2 regions of the Phytobacter sp. V91 genome follow, and region 1 is predicted to be linked to the other one. Evidence: predicted binding sites of a transcription regulator. Region 1 holds the regulator's gene; the other holds the start of a gene.
What was found. The regulator CRP, encoded in region 1, controls carbon source genes, mostly activating them, when cyclic AMP is high. The targets are predictions, from matches to a motif close to ATGTGANNNNNNTCACAT.
Positions count from the first base shown of each region.

Region 2: hpt (hypoxanthine phosphoribosyltransferase) is a predicted target of CRP. The motif match lies at 1,741-1,758, and genes of this name have one in related genera.

Region 1 covers NZ_CBFFRJ010000014.1:25,161-33,304, forward strand. The annotation lists gene ACSZO4_RS04680 (phosphoribulokinase) at 1-677, shown strand, start outside; gene ACSZO4_RS04685 (OsmC family protein) at 746-1,150, opposite strand; gene crp (cAMP-activated global transcriptional regulator CRP) at 1,459-2,091, shown strand; gene ACSZO4_RS04695 (YccS/YhfK family putative transporter) at 2,139-4,211, shown strand; gene argD (bifunctional acetylornithine/succinyldiaminopimelate transaminase) at 4,208-5,428, opposite strand; gene pabA (aminodeoxychorismate synthase component 2) at 5,508-6,080, opposite strand; gene ACSZO4_RS04710 (putative adenosine monophosphate-protein transferase Fic) at 6,111-6,713, opposite strand; gene ACSZO4_RS04715 (YhfG family protein) at 6,703-6,873, opposite strand; gene ppiA (peptidylprolyl isomerase A) at 6,982-7,554, opposite strand; gene ACSZO4_RS04725 (cytosine deaminase) at 7,706-8,144, opposite strand, start outside.
Region 2 covers NZ_CBFFRJ010000002.1:73,369-81,512, reverse strand. The annotation lists gene ACSZO4_RS00925 (glucose/quinate/shikimate family membrane-bound PQQ-dependent dehydrogenase) at 1-1,681, opposite strand, end outside; gene hpt (hypoxanthine phosphoribosyltransferase) at 1,889-2,425, shown strand; gene can (carbonate dehydratase) at 2,492-3,154, opposite strand; gene ACSZO4_RS00910 (ABC transporter ATP-binding protein) at 3,261-4,187, shown strand; gene ACSZO4_RS00905 (ABC transporter permease) at 4,184-4,954, shown strand; gene ACSZO4_RS00900 (PTS sugar transporter subunit IIA) at 5,074-5,514, shown strand; gene ACSZO4_RS00895 (polysaccharide deacetylase family protein) at 5,578-6,822, shown strand; gene panD (aspartate 1-decarboxylase) at 6,981-7,361, opposite strand; gene panC (pantoate--beta-alanine ligase) at 7,497-8,144, opposite strand, start outside.

The sequences.
Region 1 (8,144 bases):
ATATCAGCTACTTTGGCCCGGAAGCCAATGATTTTGGTCTGCTGGAAAGCACCTTTATCGACTACGGGCAAACCGGGAAAGGTCAGTCGCGAAAATACCTTCACACCTATGATGAAGCGGTTCCGTGGAACCAGGTGCCAGGCACATTTACCCCCTGGCAGCCCCTTCCTGAACCCACGGATGTCCTTTTCTATGAAGGTTTGCACGGCGGCGTAGTCACGCCACAGCATGACGTTGCGCGGCATGTGGATCTGCTGGTCGGCGTGGTTCCTATTGTCAATCTGGAGTGGATGCAGAAACTGGTGCGGGATACCAGCGAACGCGGCCACTCCCGTGAAGCAGTGATGGACTCTGTCGTGCGCTCAATGGAAGACTATATCAACTTCATTACGCCGCAGTTTTCCCGCACCCATATTAACTTCCAGCGCGTTCCCACCGTTGATACCTCAAACCCGTTCGCCGCCAAGGTTATTCCATCACTGGATGAAAGCTTTGTGGTGATCCATTTCCGTAACCTTGAGGGGATTGATTATCCCTGGCTGCTGGCAATGCTGCAGGGCTCGTTTATTTCTCATATGAATACGCTGGTGGTTCCGGGCGGCAAAATGGGGCTGGCGATGGAGCTGATCATGACACCGCTGGTACAGCGGCTGATGGAAGGCAGAACGATAGCGTAATTTCAGCGCCCTCCCCTCGCAGGAGAGGGCCAGAGCAGGGCATCAGAACCTACAATGCCCTTATCCAGTCAGGCTTCAATCACTTCATATGTATGAGTGATGTTCGCCGCTTTTTCCAGCATCAGCGCCACCGAGCAGTACTTCTCAGCAGAGAGATCCACTGCACGCGATACCGCCGCATCTTTCAGCTCTTTTCCCGTCACAATAAAGTGCAGGTTGATATGGGTAAACAGACGAGGCGCTTCTTCACGACGCTCAGACGTCAGTTTCACTTCGCAGTCCGTCACATCGTGGCGACCTTTTTGCAGAATAGATACAACATCGATAGCGCTGCAGCCGCCAGCCGCCATCAGCACCATCTCCATCGGGCTTGGGGCTTTGTCGCCAGAGTTTCCATCCATCAAAATTTGGTGCCCTGATGCGGACTCGCCAAGGAACGTTAACCCTTCAACCCATTTCACACGTGCATGCATTTTGATTCACTCCGGAGTAGCAATTTTCTCTACAGATTACGCGTACATAAGAAAAGGCGCAACGGAAGGCGACCTGCGTCAAGCTGAAGCGAGACACCAGGAGACAGGCGGCAAAAGCTATGCTAAAACAGTCTGGATGCTACAGTGATACATAGACGTACTGCATGTATGCAGAGGACTATATATATTAGAGGCCGCAGACACGTCTGACGGTTCACTTCCCAAGTATCGGGAAGACAGATTGCAACCCCAGATGCAGGGTGCAGATCCTGAGTCTGGAGCCAGCTTATAACAGAGGATAACCGCGCATGGTGCTTGGCAAACCGCAAACAGACCCGACTCTCGAATGGTTCTTGTCTCATTGCCACATTCATAAGTACCCGTCGAAGAGCACGCTGATTCACCAGGGTGAAAAAGCGGAAACGTTGTATTACATCGTCAAAGGCTCAGTGGCAGTGCTCATCAAGGATGAAGAAGGGAAAGAGATGATCCTCTCTTACCTGAATCAGGGTGATTTTATCGGTGAACTGGGGCTTTTCGAAGAAGGTCAGGAGCGTAGTGCATGGGTACGCGCCAAGACTGCTTGTGAAGTGGCCGAAATTTCCTACAAAAAATTCCGTCAGCTGATCCAGGTAAACCCGGATATTCTGATGCGTCTGTCTTCGCAGATGGCGCGTCGCCTGCAAGTGACATCGGAAAAAGTCGGCAACCTCGCTTTCCTCGATGTAACAGGCCGTATTGCTCAGACGTTACTGAATCTGGCAAAACAACCCGACGCAATGACTCACCCGGACGGTATGCAAATTAAAATAACCCGTCAGGAGATTGGTCAGATCGTGGGCTGTTCTCGCGAAACCGTAGGCCGCATCCTGAAGATGCTGGAAGATCAGAACCTGATCTCCGCCCACGGTAAAACCATTGTCGTGTACGGAACACGTTAAGTCTTCGAACGGTGCATTATCATAGGTAATGCGCCGTTTTTGTTTCTATGTGGCGCAGGCTGATTTACCACCCCGAAATCAACTATGCACTGCGACAAACGCTGGTGTTATGTCTGCCGGTGACCGTTGGTCTGATTGTCGGCCGACTGGATCTCGGTCTTCTCTTCTCGTTAGTTCCCGCCTGTTGCAACATTGCCGGTCTCGACACCCCGCATAAACGCTTTTTTAAACGGGTGATTATTGGCGGTTCGCTTTTCGCCGGTAGCAGCCTCGCGGTGCAATTTTTACTCTTCGAAAATGTCCCGTTGCCTCTTATTCTGACGATGATGACGCTCATTCTTGGGGTGACCGCGGAAATCAGTGCGCTACATGGCAGGTTACTACCCGCCTCACTGATCGCCGCCATCTTTACTCTGAGCCTTGCGGGCAATATGCCGGTCTGGGAACCGCTGTTGATCTACAGTCTCGGCACCCTGTGGTACGGCGCGTTTAACGCCTTTTGGTTCTGGCGGGAGCAACCGCTTCGCGAATCCTTAAGTTTGCTGTACCGGCAACTGGCCGATTACTGCGAAGCAAAATACAGCCTGCTGACCCAGCATGCGGATCCGGAAAAAGCGCTGCCGCCGCTACTGGCCCGCCAGCAAAAGGCCGTGGATATGATTAGTCAGTGTTATCAGCAACTGCATATGCTGGCTGCGAATCATAATGGTGACTACAAGCGGCTGCTTCGTGTCTTTCAGATGGCGCTCGATTTGCAGGAGCATATAGCCGTCAGCTTGCATCAGCCTCAGGAAGTGCAGGCGCTGGTCGAACGCAGCCATGCCGAAGAAGTGATCCGCTGGAACGCGCAGACCGTCGCGGCCAGGCTGAGGGTCATTGCCGACGATATTCTCTATCACCGTTACCCCCAGCGCTTCAGTATGGATAAACAAATCAGCGCGCTGGAGAAAATCGCCCACCAGCATCCTGATAACCCGGTGGGGCAGTTTTGCGCCTGGCACTTCAGCCAAATCGCCCGGGTTTTGCGAACGCAGCGCCCCCTCTATATTCGCGATCTGATGGCGGAAAAGCAGCGCAGGTTGCCGCTACTACCGGCACTCAGAAGCTATTTATCTCTTAAGTCCGCGGCCTTACGCAACGCTGCGCGCATCAGCGTGATGTTAAGCGTCGCCAGCCTGATGGGCAGTGCCCTGCATTTACCCAAGCCCTGGTGGATCATGATGACCGTGATGTTTGTCACCCAAAACGGCTATGGCGCAACGCGAGTGCGCATTTTGCACCGGGCGGCAGGCACAATGGCCGGGTTAATCATCGCCGGAGCCACGTTGCACTACCATGTACCGGAAGGCTACACGCTGGTCACCATGCTGATTGTCACCCTGATAAGCTATCTGATCATTCGCAAAAGTTACGGCTGGGCGATGGTGGGCTTTACCCTTACGGCGGTGTACACGCTTCAGCTTCTGACCCTCAACGGCGAACAATTTATCGTCGCCCGTCTTATCGATACGCTGATTGGCTGTCTGATAGCCTTTGGCGGCATTGTCTGGCTGTGGCCGCAATGGCAAAGCGGCCTGCTGCGACGCAATGCCCATGATGCGCTGGAAACGTATCAGGACGCTATCCAGTTACTCCTGAGCAACGATCCGCAGGTCACGCCGCTGGCATACCAACGAATGCGCGTCAACCAGGCGCACAACGCCTTATTCAACCCCCTTAATCAGGCGATGCAGGAGCCGGGCTTCGATACGCGCTATCTGTCGGATATGAAACTGTGGGTCACTCACAGCCAGTTTATTGTTGAGCATATAAACGCCATGACCACCCTGGCGCGGGAGCACACCATGCTGACGCCGGACCTGGCGCAACGCTATTTGCAGTCATGTGAGATTGCGCTGCAACGTTGTCAGCAGCGGCTGGAATACGACGGAGCGGGAAGTTCAGGGGATGTGAATATTCTGGAAGCGCCGGAGACCCTGACACGGGGTCCTGTGAGCACGCTGGAACAACATCTCCAGCGTATTCTCGGGCATCTGAGCACCATGCACACCATTTCATCGGTGGCGTGTCGTCAGCGCCCGCATCATGGTATCTGGCTTAAACGTCGCTTACGCCGTTAGCCGTTAATCACTTTTGCCACCGCGCGGGCAAAACGATTCATACCTTCAACAATATCAGCATCTTCAACGATCAGCGCCGGGGCAAAACGCATTACATCCGGCCCGGCGTTCAGTACCATCACACCCTCTTCTGCCGCCGCATACAGGAAATCACGCGCCCGGCCTGTGAATTGCGGTTTCAGTTCAGCCCCAATCAGCAGACCCATACCGCGGATCTCACTGAACAGATCGTATTGCGCGTTGATTTTTTCCAGATGCTCAACAAAAAGTGCGCGCTTCGCATTCACGCCACTTAAGACTTCCGGCGTGTTGATGATATCAAAGGCCGCCCCTGCCACCGCGCAGGCCAGCGGGTTACCGCCGTAGGTGGAACCGTGGGAACCCGGATGGAAGGCGCTGGCGATCTCCTGAGTGGTCAGCATGGCGCTGACCGGGAAGCCGCCGCCCAGTGCCTTGGCGCTGGTCAGAATATCCGGCGTTACGCCATAGTGCATATAGGCAAACAGCTCACCACAACGCCCCATCCCACACTGCACTTCATCAAAGACCAGCAGCGCTTTGTGCTCGTCACACAGGTCACGCAGGCCTTGTAAAAACTCTGGCGTTGCGGCAGTCACGCCACCTTCGCCCTGGATAGGTTCGACCACCACCGCACAGGTGTGATCGTCCATGACCGCTTTGACAGCATGCAGATCGTTAAAGGGCACATGGACAATATCAGCCGGTTTTGGACCAAAACCATCAGAATACTTTGGCTGCCCGCCCACGGTCACCGTGAAGAGGGAACGACCATGAAACGCATTATGGAAAGCGATGATTTTGGTTTTGTGCGGACTATGGCGAGTGGACGCGTAAAAACGCGCCAGCTTAAATGCCGTTTCGTTGGCTTCGGTGCCGGAGTTCATAAAAACCACCCGCTCAGCGAAGGTCGCGTCAACCAGCTTACGCGCCAGACGCAGTGCTGGCTCATTAGTGAAAACGTTGCTGATGTGCCACAGAGTTTCACCCTGCGTTTTTAACGTTTCGACCAGCGTCGGGTGACAATGCCCCAGCGCGGTAACCGCTATTCCCCCCGCAAAATCAACGTACTCTTTACCTTGTTGATCCCATACGCGGCTGCCCTTTCCCTTCACCGGGATAAATTCGGCCGGTGCGAAGATTGGTAAAATGACTTCGTCGAAGGTTGCGCGCGTAATTGCGTCTTGCTGAGTTGCCATGTGACCCCACCCTTGTTAAATAAGAAGCAGAAGTGAAAATATAATCACGAAATATGCATAAAAAATCACTCAATGGCAACTAAAAATCGGTGCGATGCAGAAAGTTATTCAGTAGCGCATGACCCTGTTCACTGAGAATGCTCTCCGGATGAAACTGCACTCCTTCGAGATCCCACTGGCGATGGCGAATCCCCATGATCTCCTGGGTTTCACTCAAGGCAGTGACCTCAAAACAGTCCGGCAGCGTCGGGGGATCGATAAGCAATGAATGGTAGCGTGTGACGGTAAGCGGGTTGTTCAGGCCGTGAAAAACGCCCTTCCCGGTATGGCTAATCGGTGAGGTTTTCCCGTGCATAACTTTCTGCGCACGCACAATACGCGCGCCAAATGCCTGCGCAATCGCCTGGTGACCCAGGCAGACACCGAGGATCGGCAAAATGCCGGCATAATGGCGGATAACCTCAAGTGAGATCCCGGATTCATCGGGCGTGCAGGGCCCTGGAGAGATAACAATCTTTTCAGGCGGGTGGGCCGCAATGTCCGTCAGTGTTATTTCGTCGTTCCGCCTGACCTCGACCCGCGCGCCCAGCTCGCAAAAATATTGGTACAGGTTCCAGGTAAAAGAGTCGTAATTATCAATCAGCAGGATCATGGCGGCCTCGTAGAAATGTGCCGCCCTATTCTACTCAGATTCATTCACTTCGCTTACCACTTTGCCAAAGATCGTACGTAGCGGGGCCAGTTCCCCCATAGCCCCGGCCTGATTTGCCGCAGCCCAGCCCTGCGGATCGATATCCCGCCAGTCAAGCTGGTAACCGGCATGCAATGCCAGCTGTTCAAAGAAGATACGCTGCGTGATGCCGTTGCCAATACGAAAAGGGTGAAGCACATTGATTTCACAGTAGTAATGCGCCAGTCGCTCCACAAACTCAGCGAACTTAAGATGCTGAAGATACTCTTCGCCTTCCAGGCTGCGCATCAGGGCATTGCCCTCTTTCTCGATATACGCAAAATGGCAAAAACGGGTATCGCCCTGGTAAATATCCACCTCACGAAAAGCGCCTGCCCAGGCGAAAATATCCTGATAGAGGTGGCGGTGTATCGCACAAAGATGAGGTAAGCCACCCACCTTCGGCCCCAGTTCAAGGGTGGCGGCACGCAGAGCTGTCAGTTCCCACGCCGCCTGTTCCAGCCGCTGGGCCTGGTGAATATCGAGGATATTGCGCATCACATTGATGCCGGGGTACAGATAAGGATCGCGACCGTTGCCATATTTATCGCTCATAGTGCCTCCTCAACGCTTGCAGGCGCACATTGGCCTCTTCAGGCGTGAGCGTCACCAGTGGGCTGTCAACATTCTCCAGATGGCGACTGGCCTGAAAATTGATATTGCGTTGCTGCTCCCAGAGTCGGGATTTTTGTCGGTCAGTGAGTTTTTTGTTCATAACGCCTCCCTGATATCTCGCTCATTTGCCACAAGTATAAGCAGCATTTACGCGTTACGCAGGAAGGGTCTGGCAGTACGGGCCATAAGCAACCCGTACTGAAAAAGATTACGGCAGGACTTTCGCAGAGAGGATAACAACCGGTTTTGACGGCACATTCTGGTATGGGCCGACATCATGGGTGGGGACCTGAGAGATTTTGTCTGCAATCTCCATCCCCTTCACAATCTTACCAAATACCGCATAACCGAAATCGCGTTGACCGTGATCGAGGAAAGCGTTATCTGCAACATTCAGGAAGAACTGGCTGGTGGCGCTGTCTTTGTCAGCCGTGCGAGCCATGGAGATGGTGCCGCGGGTGTTACGCAAGCCGTTGTCGGCTTCGTTTTTAATCGGCGGATTTGGCTGCTTCTGCTGCATTTGCTCGTTAAAACCGCCGCCCTGAACCATAAAGCCCGGGATCACGCGGTGAAAGGTGGTGTTGTTATAAAAACCACTGTTCACATAATCGACAAAGTTTTTTACCGAGACCGGGGCTTTCTGTTTATCCAGCTCCAGTTCAATATTGCCAGCGGAGGTGGTAAGCAGAACATGAGGATCGCCTTTTGCCGCGAGAGCAGAAGAGGAGATCACTGAGAGGGCACATACAGCCGCAAAAGCCGCCAGAGTCGATTTAACCATGAGGTTTCCTTAACGAAATGCAGGTAACAAAGCGAGTGGCTTGATTCTAAAGAGCAGTCCGCCAGCAGGCCAGCCTTTTACTTAATTTTACGCAATTGAAACACATGTAACCTGAATGGCCACGCTTCCGGTGGCCATTCTGTTACCGCCTTCACTTCGCCTGGCGACTAAACAGCACTTCTTCACCACCGCTGTCGGTCTGCACCCAACTTTGCGCCAGCTGGGTCGTGGCAATAATCCGCCCGTGGCGAATCGACCAGCGTACCGGTGACTGGCAACGTACCGCATCAAAACCACTGCTGACAGGCAGAATAATCATATTGGCAGGATTGCCGGTCGCAATGCCGTAGTCCTTAAGCCCGAAGGTCCGCGCACTGTTGTGGGTGATAAGATTCAGACCATCATCAATTTGCTGATATCCCATCAACTGACAAACATGCAGCCCCATATGCAGCACCTGAAGCATATTGCCGGTTCCCAATGGATACCATGGATCAGAGACATCATCATGACCGAAACAGACATTAATGCCTGCCGCCATTAGCTCTTTTACCCGAGTGATGCCGCGCCGCTTGGGATAGTCATCAAAG
Region 2 (8,144 bases), on a different contig from region 1:
CGCGGCACACCAACTGGTCGAACATCGTGGCACCCCACATATCCGCACCGGTCAGATCTTTCTTCGGTCGGAAGCTGAGATCGGAGAACGGCTGAGTTTTGCTAACGTAATCGCCTTTTGCCGCCCCCTGAGTGACTGGTTTTTCCGGTGCAGGAACCACCAGCTTGCCGTTGCTGCGATCCAGTACGAAGATATTGCCGGTTTTCGCGGGCGCATAAATCACCGGAACGGTTTTGCCGTTAACGGTAATGTCTGCCAGCGTCGGCTGGGATGGCATATCCATATCCCACAAATCGTGGTGAACCGTCTGATAACTCCAGGCGAGTTTACCGGTGGTCGCATTCAGCGCGACGATGGCACTGGCATAACGCTCCTGCTCCGGCGTGCGGTTACCGCCCCAGATATCCGGGGTGGTCACACCCATTGGCAGATACACCAGATCCAGCTTCGCATCATAAGCCGCCGGAGCCCAGGAGTTGGGGGAGTTAAAGGTAAAGGTGTGCTCATCAGACGGAATAGCATTGGGGTCTTTCGCGCCCGGATCGAAGGCCCACAGCAGTTTGCCGCTATTCACGTCAAAACCGCGGATAACGCCGGAGGTTTCCCGGGTGGAGAAGTTATCGGTTACTGAACCGGCAATCACAATCACCTTATCGGTGATGATCGGCGGTGAAGTTGGCTCATACAGCCCCGGCGTGGTGTCCGGCATATTGGTCTGTAGGTTCAGAATGCCTTTGTTGGCAAAGGTTTCGCACGGCTTGCCATTGTCGGCGTTAATGGCAAACAGACGGCCATCGTTAACCGGCAGCATAATACGCCGCGGGCAGTCCGCGACCACATCCGGGCTGGCCGTTTCAGCCCGCGCTTCATGATAAGAAACGCCACGGCAGGTGACATGCTGGAAGGACTGATTAGCATTCAACTGCGGATCGAAGTGCCATTTCTCTTTCCCGGTTGCGGCATCCAGTGCGAACAGGCGCTGGTGAGCGGTACACAGGTAGAGCATGTTACCGACTTTAATCGGCGTCACTTCATTGGTCAGTTCACCCGGATCGGTGGGCAGCTTCAGGTCGCCGGTACGAAATACCCAGGCTTCCTGCAAGTTTTTCACGTTGTCGGCGTTGATTTGTTTCAGGGGAGAGTAGCGCTGACCTTCCTGATTACGGCCATAAGCAGGCCAGTCACCGTCAGCAACCTGAGAGATAGGCGCCGCAGGGGTGGAATCTGCGCTCAGGGTGCCTTTCACTTCCTGCGGATCGTTAAATCCGGCCCAGGTCAGAATGCCACCGCTGAGTACCAGTGCAATGACCAGCGCCTGTACCGCTCCCGCTGACGGGACAAATAGTCGGCGCCAGACAAACGGCAAAATCAGCCAGATGCCAAAGAACACCAGAATGTCGCTACGGGGAGTCAGTGCCCAGAAGTCAAAGCCCACCTCCCACACGCCCCAGACCATGGTGGCCAGCAGCAGTGCGGCATACAGCCACAATGCAGCCCGCTTACGCCGCCATACCAGCGCAGTCACGCCCAGCATCACGACGCCGGCAATCGGGTAATACCAGGAGCCGCCAATGGACACCAGCCAGATACCGCCGATAAGTAAATACAGTCCGCAAAATGCAGCGAACAGCGCCGTCAGGATCACAAGGAGGCCTGACTGTTGTGATTTTGTTTCCGCCATAACAAGACACCATTAAATTTGTTAATTTTTTAGTAGCAATTAATTATAGGATTTAACAAGTGTGATCGTCATCACAAAATGAGCTTTATCGACAGATAAGCATCAGAAATGCGTTTGCTGGTATACTGCACGCCTTGCGCTTCAATAACCGGAATCAGGTTACCGGTATTGAATGATTTGTTTTTTAAATCATATGGTTATTTTAAAATGAAACATATTGTCGAAGTGATGATCCCGGAAGCGGAGATCAAAGCGCGTATCGCACAACTGGGTCGTCAAATCACGGAACGTTACAAAGACAGCGGTAGCGAAATGGTGCTGGTGGGTCTGCTGCGCGGTTCCTTCATGTTTATGGCCGATCTATGCCGCGAAGTGCAGGTGTCACATGAAGTCGATTTTATGACCGCCTCCAGCTACGGCAGCGGCATGTCTTCAACCCGTGATGTTAAGATCCTCAAGGATCTGGATGAAGATATCCGTGGCAAAGACGTTTTGATTGTCGAAGATATTATCGACTCAGGTAATACGCTGTCAAAAGTGCGTGAAATTCTGAGCCTGCGTGAGCCGAAATCACTCTCCATCTGCACGTTGCTTGATAAGCCCGAGCGTCGCGAAGTGCACGTGGACGTGGAGTTTGTTGGTTTCTCTATCCCTGATGAGTTTGTGGTGGGCTATGGGATTGACTACGCTCAGCGTTATCGTCACCTGCCGTACGTCGGTAAAGTGGTGATGCTGGACGAATAAGCGCAAAAAAGCCGGGATTGACCCGGCTTCATTTTGCAGGCCGGGCAGTACCCGGCGTCAGCAGCATTACTTGTGGTTGCTGTGCTTCTTGCTCAGGTTCGACACACCCTGGCGATAGCGCTGTTCCAGCGTTTCGCGGTTGGTTGCGGTCACATCAAGGTTGCGCAGCAGACCATCGTGAATGCCGTATGCCCAGCCGTGAATAGTCACTTTCTGGCCGCGTTTCCACGCCGATTGCATAATCGTTGAGTGGCCCAGGTTGTAGACCTGTTCCATCACATTCAGCTCGCAAAGGGTATCCAGACGACGCTCCTGCGGCATTTCGCCCAGCAATGAGCTGTGTTTGAACCAGATATCGCGGATATGCAGCAGCCAGTTGTTGATAAGACCCAGCTCCGGGTTCTCCACCGCCGCCTGTACGCCGCCGCAGCCATAGTGACCACAGATAATAATATGCTCAACTTCCAGTACATCGACCGCGTACTGAACAACCGACAGGCAGTTAAGATCGGTGTGAATGACCAGGTTTGCAACATTACGGTGAACAAAAAGCTCACCCGGTTCTAAACCGGTGAGGCGCTCGGCAGGTACGCGACTGTCAGAACATCCAATCCATAGAAAGCGCGGTTTTTGCGCCTGCGCCAACGTTTCGAAGAATCCAGGATCCTCTTCTACCAGCATTTTTGACCATAGTGCATTGTTGCTGATGAGTGTATCTATGTCTTTCATGGACGTTAATGACCTGTAACTAAAGAAGTGCGTTGCGCTAATATAGGTCAACTCCGTTTTTTTTCAACCACACATTCGAGTGTAAGAAAAAGGTAAGTGAAAATTCATGACCATTGCACTGGAGCTTGAGCAGCTTAAAAAAAACTATCCAGGCGGCGTCCAGGCGCTGCGGGGTATTGATCTTAAAGTAGAAGCTGGCGATTTTTACGCCCTTCTGGGCCCTAACGGTGCGGGGAAATCCACCACCATCGGTATTATCAGTTCGTTGGTTAATAAAACCTCTGGCCGCGTCAGTGTCTTTGGTTACGACCTCGAAAAAGACGTGGTCAACGCCAAACGTCAGCTTGGACTTGTGCCGCAGGAGTTCAATTTCAACCCGTTTGAGACGGTGCAGCAAATCGTGGTTAACCAGGCCGGATACTACGGCGTGGCGCGTAAAGAGGCACTGGAACGTAGCGAAAAGTATCTCAAACAGCTCGATCTGTGGGAAAAACGCGGTGAACGTGCGCGGATGTTATCCGGCGGTATGAAACGTCGCCTGATGATCGCCAGGGCGCTGATGCATGAACCTAAACTGCTTATCCTCGATGAGCCGACAGCGGGCGTGGATATTGAACTGCGTCGTTCAATGTGGGGGTTTCTTAAAGATCTCAACGACAAAGGCACGACCATTATTCTGACCACTCACTACCTGGAAGAAGCGGAAATGCTGTGCCGCAATATCGGCATCATCCAGAGCGGCGAGCTGGTGGAAAACACCTCCATGAAATCGCTGCTGGCGAAGCTGAAATCTGAAACCTTCATCCTGGATCTGGCGCTGAAAAGCCCGCTACCGAAACTTGAAGGCTACAACTACCGGCTGGTGGACACCTCAACCCTTGAAGTGGAAGTCCTGCGTGAGCAGGGGATCAACAGCGTATTTAGCCAGTTAAGCGCACAGGGGATTCAGGTATTAAGTATGCGTAACAAAGCCAACCGTCTGGAAGAGCTGTTCGTCGCGCTGGTTCACGATAAAAAAGGAGATCGCGCATGATGCAGCTCTATTGGGTCGCACTCAAAAGTATCTGGCATAAGGAGATCCAGCGCTTTATGCGTATCTGGATCCAGACCCTGGTGCCGCCGGTTATCACCATGACGCTGTACTTTATTATCTTTGGTAACCTGATTGGTTCACGGATTGGCGAGATGCATGGTTTCACCTATATGCAGTTTATTGTGCCCGGTCTTATCATGATGGCGGTGATCACCAATGCCTACGCCAACGTCGCTTCCTCATTTTTCAGCGCCAAGTTCCAGCGTAATATTGAGGAGCTGTTGGTTGCGCCGGTACCGACCCATGTCGTGATCATTGGTTACGTCGGTGGCGGGGTTGCGCGCGGGATTTGTGTCGGGGTGCTGGTCACCGCGGTTTCGCTGTTTTTCGTCCCGTTTCAGGTACATTCATGGCTCTTTGTCGGATTAACGCTGCTGTTAACCGCGATCCTGTTCTCGCTGGCGGGGTTGCTGAACGCCGTGTTTGCCACCACCTTTGATGATATCAGCCTGATCCCGACTTTTGTGCTGACGCCGCTGACCTACCTGGGTGGGGTGTTCTATTCTCTGACCCTGCTGCCACCCATCTGGCAGACGTTATCGCACCTCAACCCAATCGTTTATATGATCAGTGGTTTCCGTTTTGGTTTTCTCGGGATCACCGATGTGCCTCTGTTTACCACCGTCGGCGTACTGGCGGTGTTTATCGTCGCGTTTTATTTTATGTGCTGGTACTTAATCCAGCGTGGACGCGGCCTGCGTAGCTAATCTTCTCTTTCCGGCGGGCAGCCATGCTCGCCGGATCTTTTGCTCCCTCAATCTATGATATCTGTCACCGACGGCCGATGATCGCTTAGCTAAACTGCCTGTCTGCTAAGGAGATTCTTATGCTGGGATGGGTTATTGCCTGCCATGATGAGCGTGCTCAGGAGCTACTGTATAGTCTTGAGAGCCAGTTCGCGCCGTTGGTGCAGTGTCGGGCGGTCAATTTTCATCGTGGACTGAGCACCAATATGCTCAGCCGTATGATTTGCGATGCGCTGCATGAGACGGATTCCGGCGACGGAGTGGTCTTTCTCACCGATATCACCGGTGCGCCGCCTTACCGCGCGGCCGCGTTGATGAGCCATAAACATGAAAATTGCGAGGTGATTTCCGGCGTCGATAGCCCGTTATTGCAGGCGATGTATCCGTTACGTGCGACACTTAACAGCAGTGATTTTCGCAACCAGATTGTGGCCATGGGCGGGGCGACGGTGAGCAGCCTCTGGCATCAGCAGCAAAAAAATCCTCCCTTTGTTTTACTTCATGATTTGTATGAAAAATAACCATTGGTATTCATTTCTCTTTTGTTACAATACCGCCAGTTTTTTCTTCACCCGGTGCGTCTGATGCCGAGTTTTATGCTGATTTTGTTGTTGTGTTTTTCCTTCTCTGCCTCAGCAAAACTTGTGAGTCATAATCCTGAACCTGCCCGCTATATGCAGGTCACGGAAGATGCTGATATCTGGGGGCAAATCGGCAACAAGGTCATTACGGTTGGCAATGTGCGCGCCGGGCAGATTATCGCCGTGGTGCCAGGTGTTGAAGATTATTCCGCATTTAACTTTGGTTTTGGTAAAGCCTGGATTGATAAAGGCCACCTTGGCACCCTGCGGGGCAATGAACAGGTCGAAGACAGTCTGGGGGATCTTAATAAGCCGCTCAGTAATCAGAACCTGGTAACCTGGCAGGATACGCCGATGTATAACGCTGCGGATAACAAAAGCGCTCCTTTTGGCACCCTTGCGGCAAATCTGCGCTATCCCATTATCAGTAAGCTTAAAGACCGGCTTAATCAGACCTGGTTTCAAATTCGTATTGGCGATCGTCTCGCGTGGATAAGCAGCCTGGATGCGCAGGAAGACAACGGGATCCCGGTACTGACTTATCACCATATTCTCCATGATGAAGAGAACAGCCGTTTTCGCCACACGTCCACCACCACATCGGTTCGCGCCTTTACCAACCAGATGAGCTGGCTGCGCGACCAGGGTTACACCACCCTCAGCATGTATCAGCTGGAAGGTTATGTGCGTAATCGCATGAACCTGCCCGCCCGTGCGGTGGTGATAACCTTCGATGATGGCTTAAAATCAGTCAGCCGCTACGCGTATCCGCTCCTGCACGCCTACGGCTTTAAGGCGACGGCGTTTATTATCTCGTCCCGTATTAAACGCCACCCTCAGCCCTGGGATCCGAAATCATTACAGTTTATGAGCATCTCAGAACTTAATGAGATTGCCGACGTGTTCGATTTTCAGTCACACACGCATTTTCTGCATCGGGTTGATGATGCCAGGCATCCGATCCTGCTCAGTCGAAGTTATGACAATATCCTGATGGATTTCAGGCATTCACGTCGGGCGTTGTCTCAGTTCAACAGCCATGTGTGGTTTCTTTCTTATCCCTTTGGCGGCTATAACGATAAAGCCGTACAGGCGGCAGAAGACGCAGGATTTCATCTGGCGGTGACAACCGTGCGCGGAAAGGTGAAACCGGGGGATAACCCGATGTTGCTCAAGCGGTTGTATATTTTGCGGGAAGATTCACTGGAGCAGATGTCGAGGATAATCAGTAATCAGCCTCAGGGATAAAATCAGGAGTAGAAGGCTATCTTATTTGTCATTTTGAACCCGGGCAGTGCTCGAAATCCTCACGTACTGCGTGTACGCTCCGGTTTCTGCGCGCTGTCCGTGTCCAGACTGACTGCATCGATCACGCCTTCTCCCCCTGATTGAATCGATAAGGTGACTCAGGCCACCTGCACTGGTACCGCTTTAGCGGTGCGTTTCATTTCGTTGTCGCCATCAAAATAGGCCACTTTCGGCTGCCAGCTCCTCGCCTGCTCATCAGGCATGGTGACGTAGCTTGCGATGATCAGAATATCACCGACGTCAGCACAGTGTGCTGCTGCGCCGTTAACCGAAATAATGCGTGAGCCGCGTTCGCCAGCAATGGCGTAGGTGGAAAAACGCTTACCGTTGGTCACGTTGTAAATATCGATGGCTTCGTATTCCAGAATACCGGCCGCCTCAAGGAAATCCTGGTCAATGGCGCAGGAACCTTCGTAGTGCAGGTCGGCCTGAGTAACTTTGACGCGATGGAGCTTGCCTTGCAGCATAGTGCGAATCATAAATTGGACCTTTATCACTGATAATTAACGCTAAATAAAGGGCGGCTTCCTGCAATTCACCCTTCCATTTTCCCCCTGCCTTTTGCGGCACGGGGAGTGTCAGAGCTGGAGTATTGCCCTAATTTTCATCAAAGTCTACAGCGTCAGTTCGACCACGATATTGTCGATTAAGCGCGCCTGGCCGAGCCATGCAGCCATCAGAATGACCGCCCGTTTGCTGTCATCGGACAAGGCCAGCAGGGTGTCGGCATCGCGGATCTGGATATCGTCGGCACGAAAACCGCCGTCGTTGAGTTCCTGTTCGGCAATGGTCACGATCTCGTCGGCATTGCGATCGCCTGCACGTAGTTTAGCGGCCATTGCATTCATGACTTTGCTTAAGCCCGGGGCGATTTTACGCTGGTCGGCGGTGAGATAGCCATTGCGGGAACTCAGCGCCAGTCCATCTTTGGCGCGCACGGTTGGTACGCCAACAATCTCAATGTCGTAACCCATATCCGCAACCATTTTGCTAATCAGCTGAAGCTGCTGATAATCTTTTTGCCCGAAGCAGGCGACGTCAGGTTGTACCAGGTTAAACAGTTTACTGACGATGGTGGAAACGCCGCGGAAATGACCGGGGCGGCTGGCCCCTTCGAGCATGGTCGAAATGCCGGGAACATCAACAAACGTCTGGGTCTCCGTACCTGCCGGGTAAATGTCTGCCGGGGCAGGGGCAAAAACGAAATCCACTTTGCGTTTGTTCAGTTTTTCACAATCTTCCTGCAACGTACGTGGGTAGCG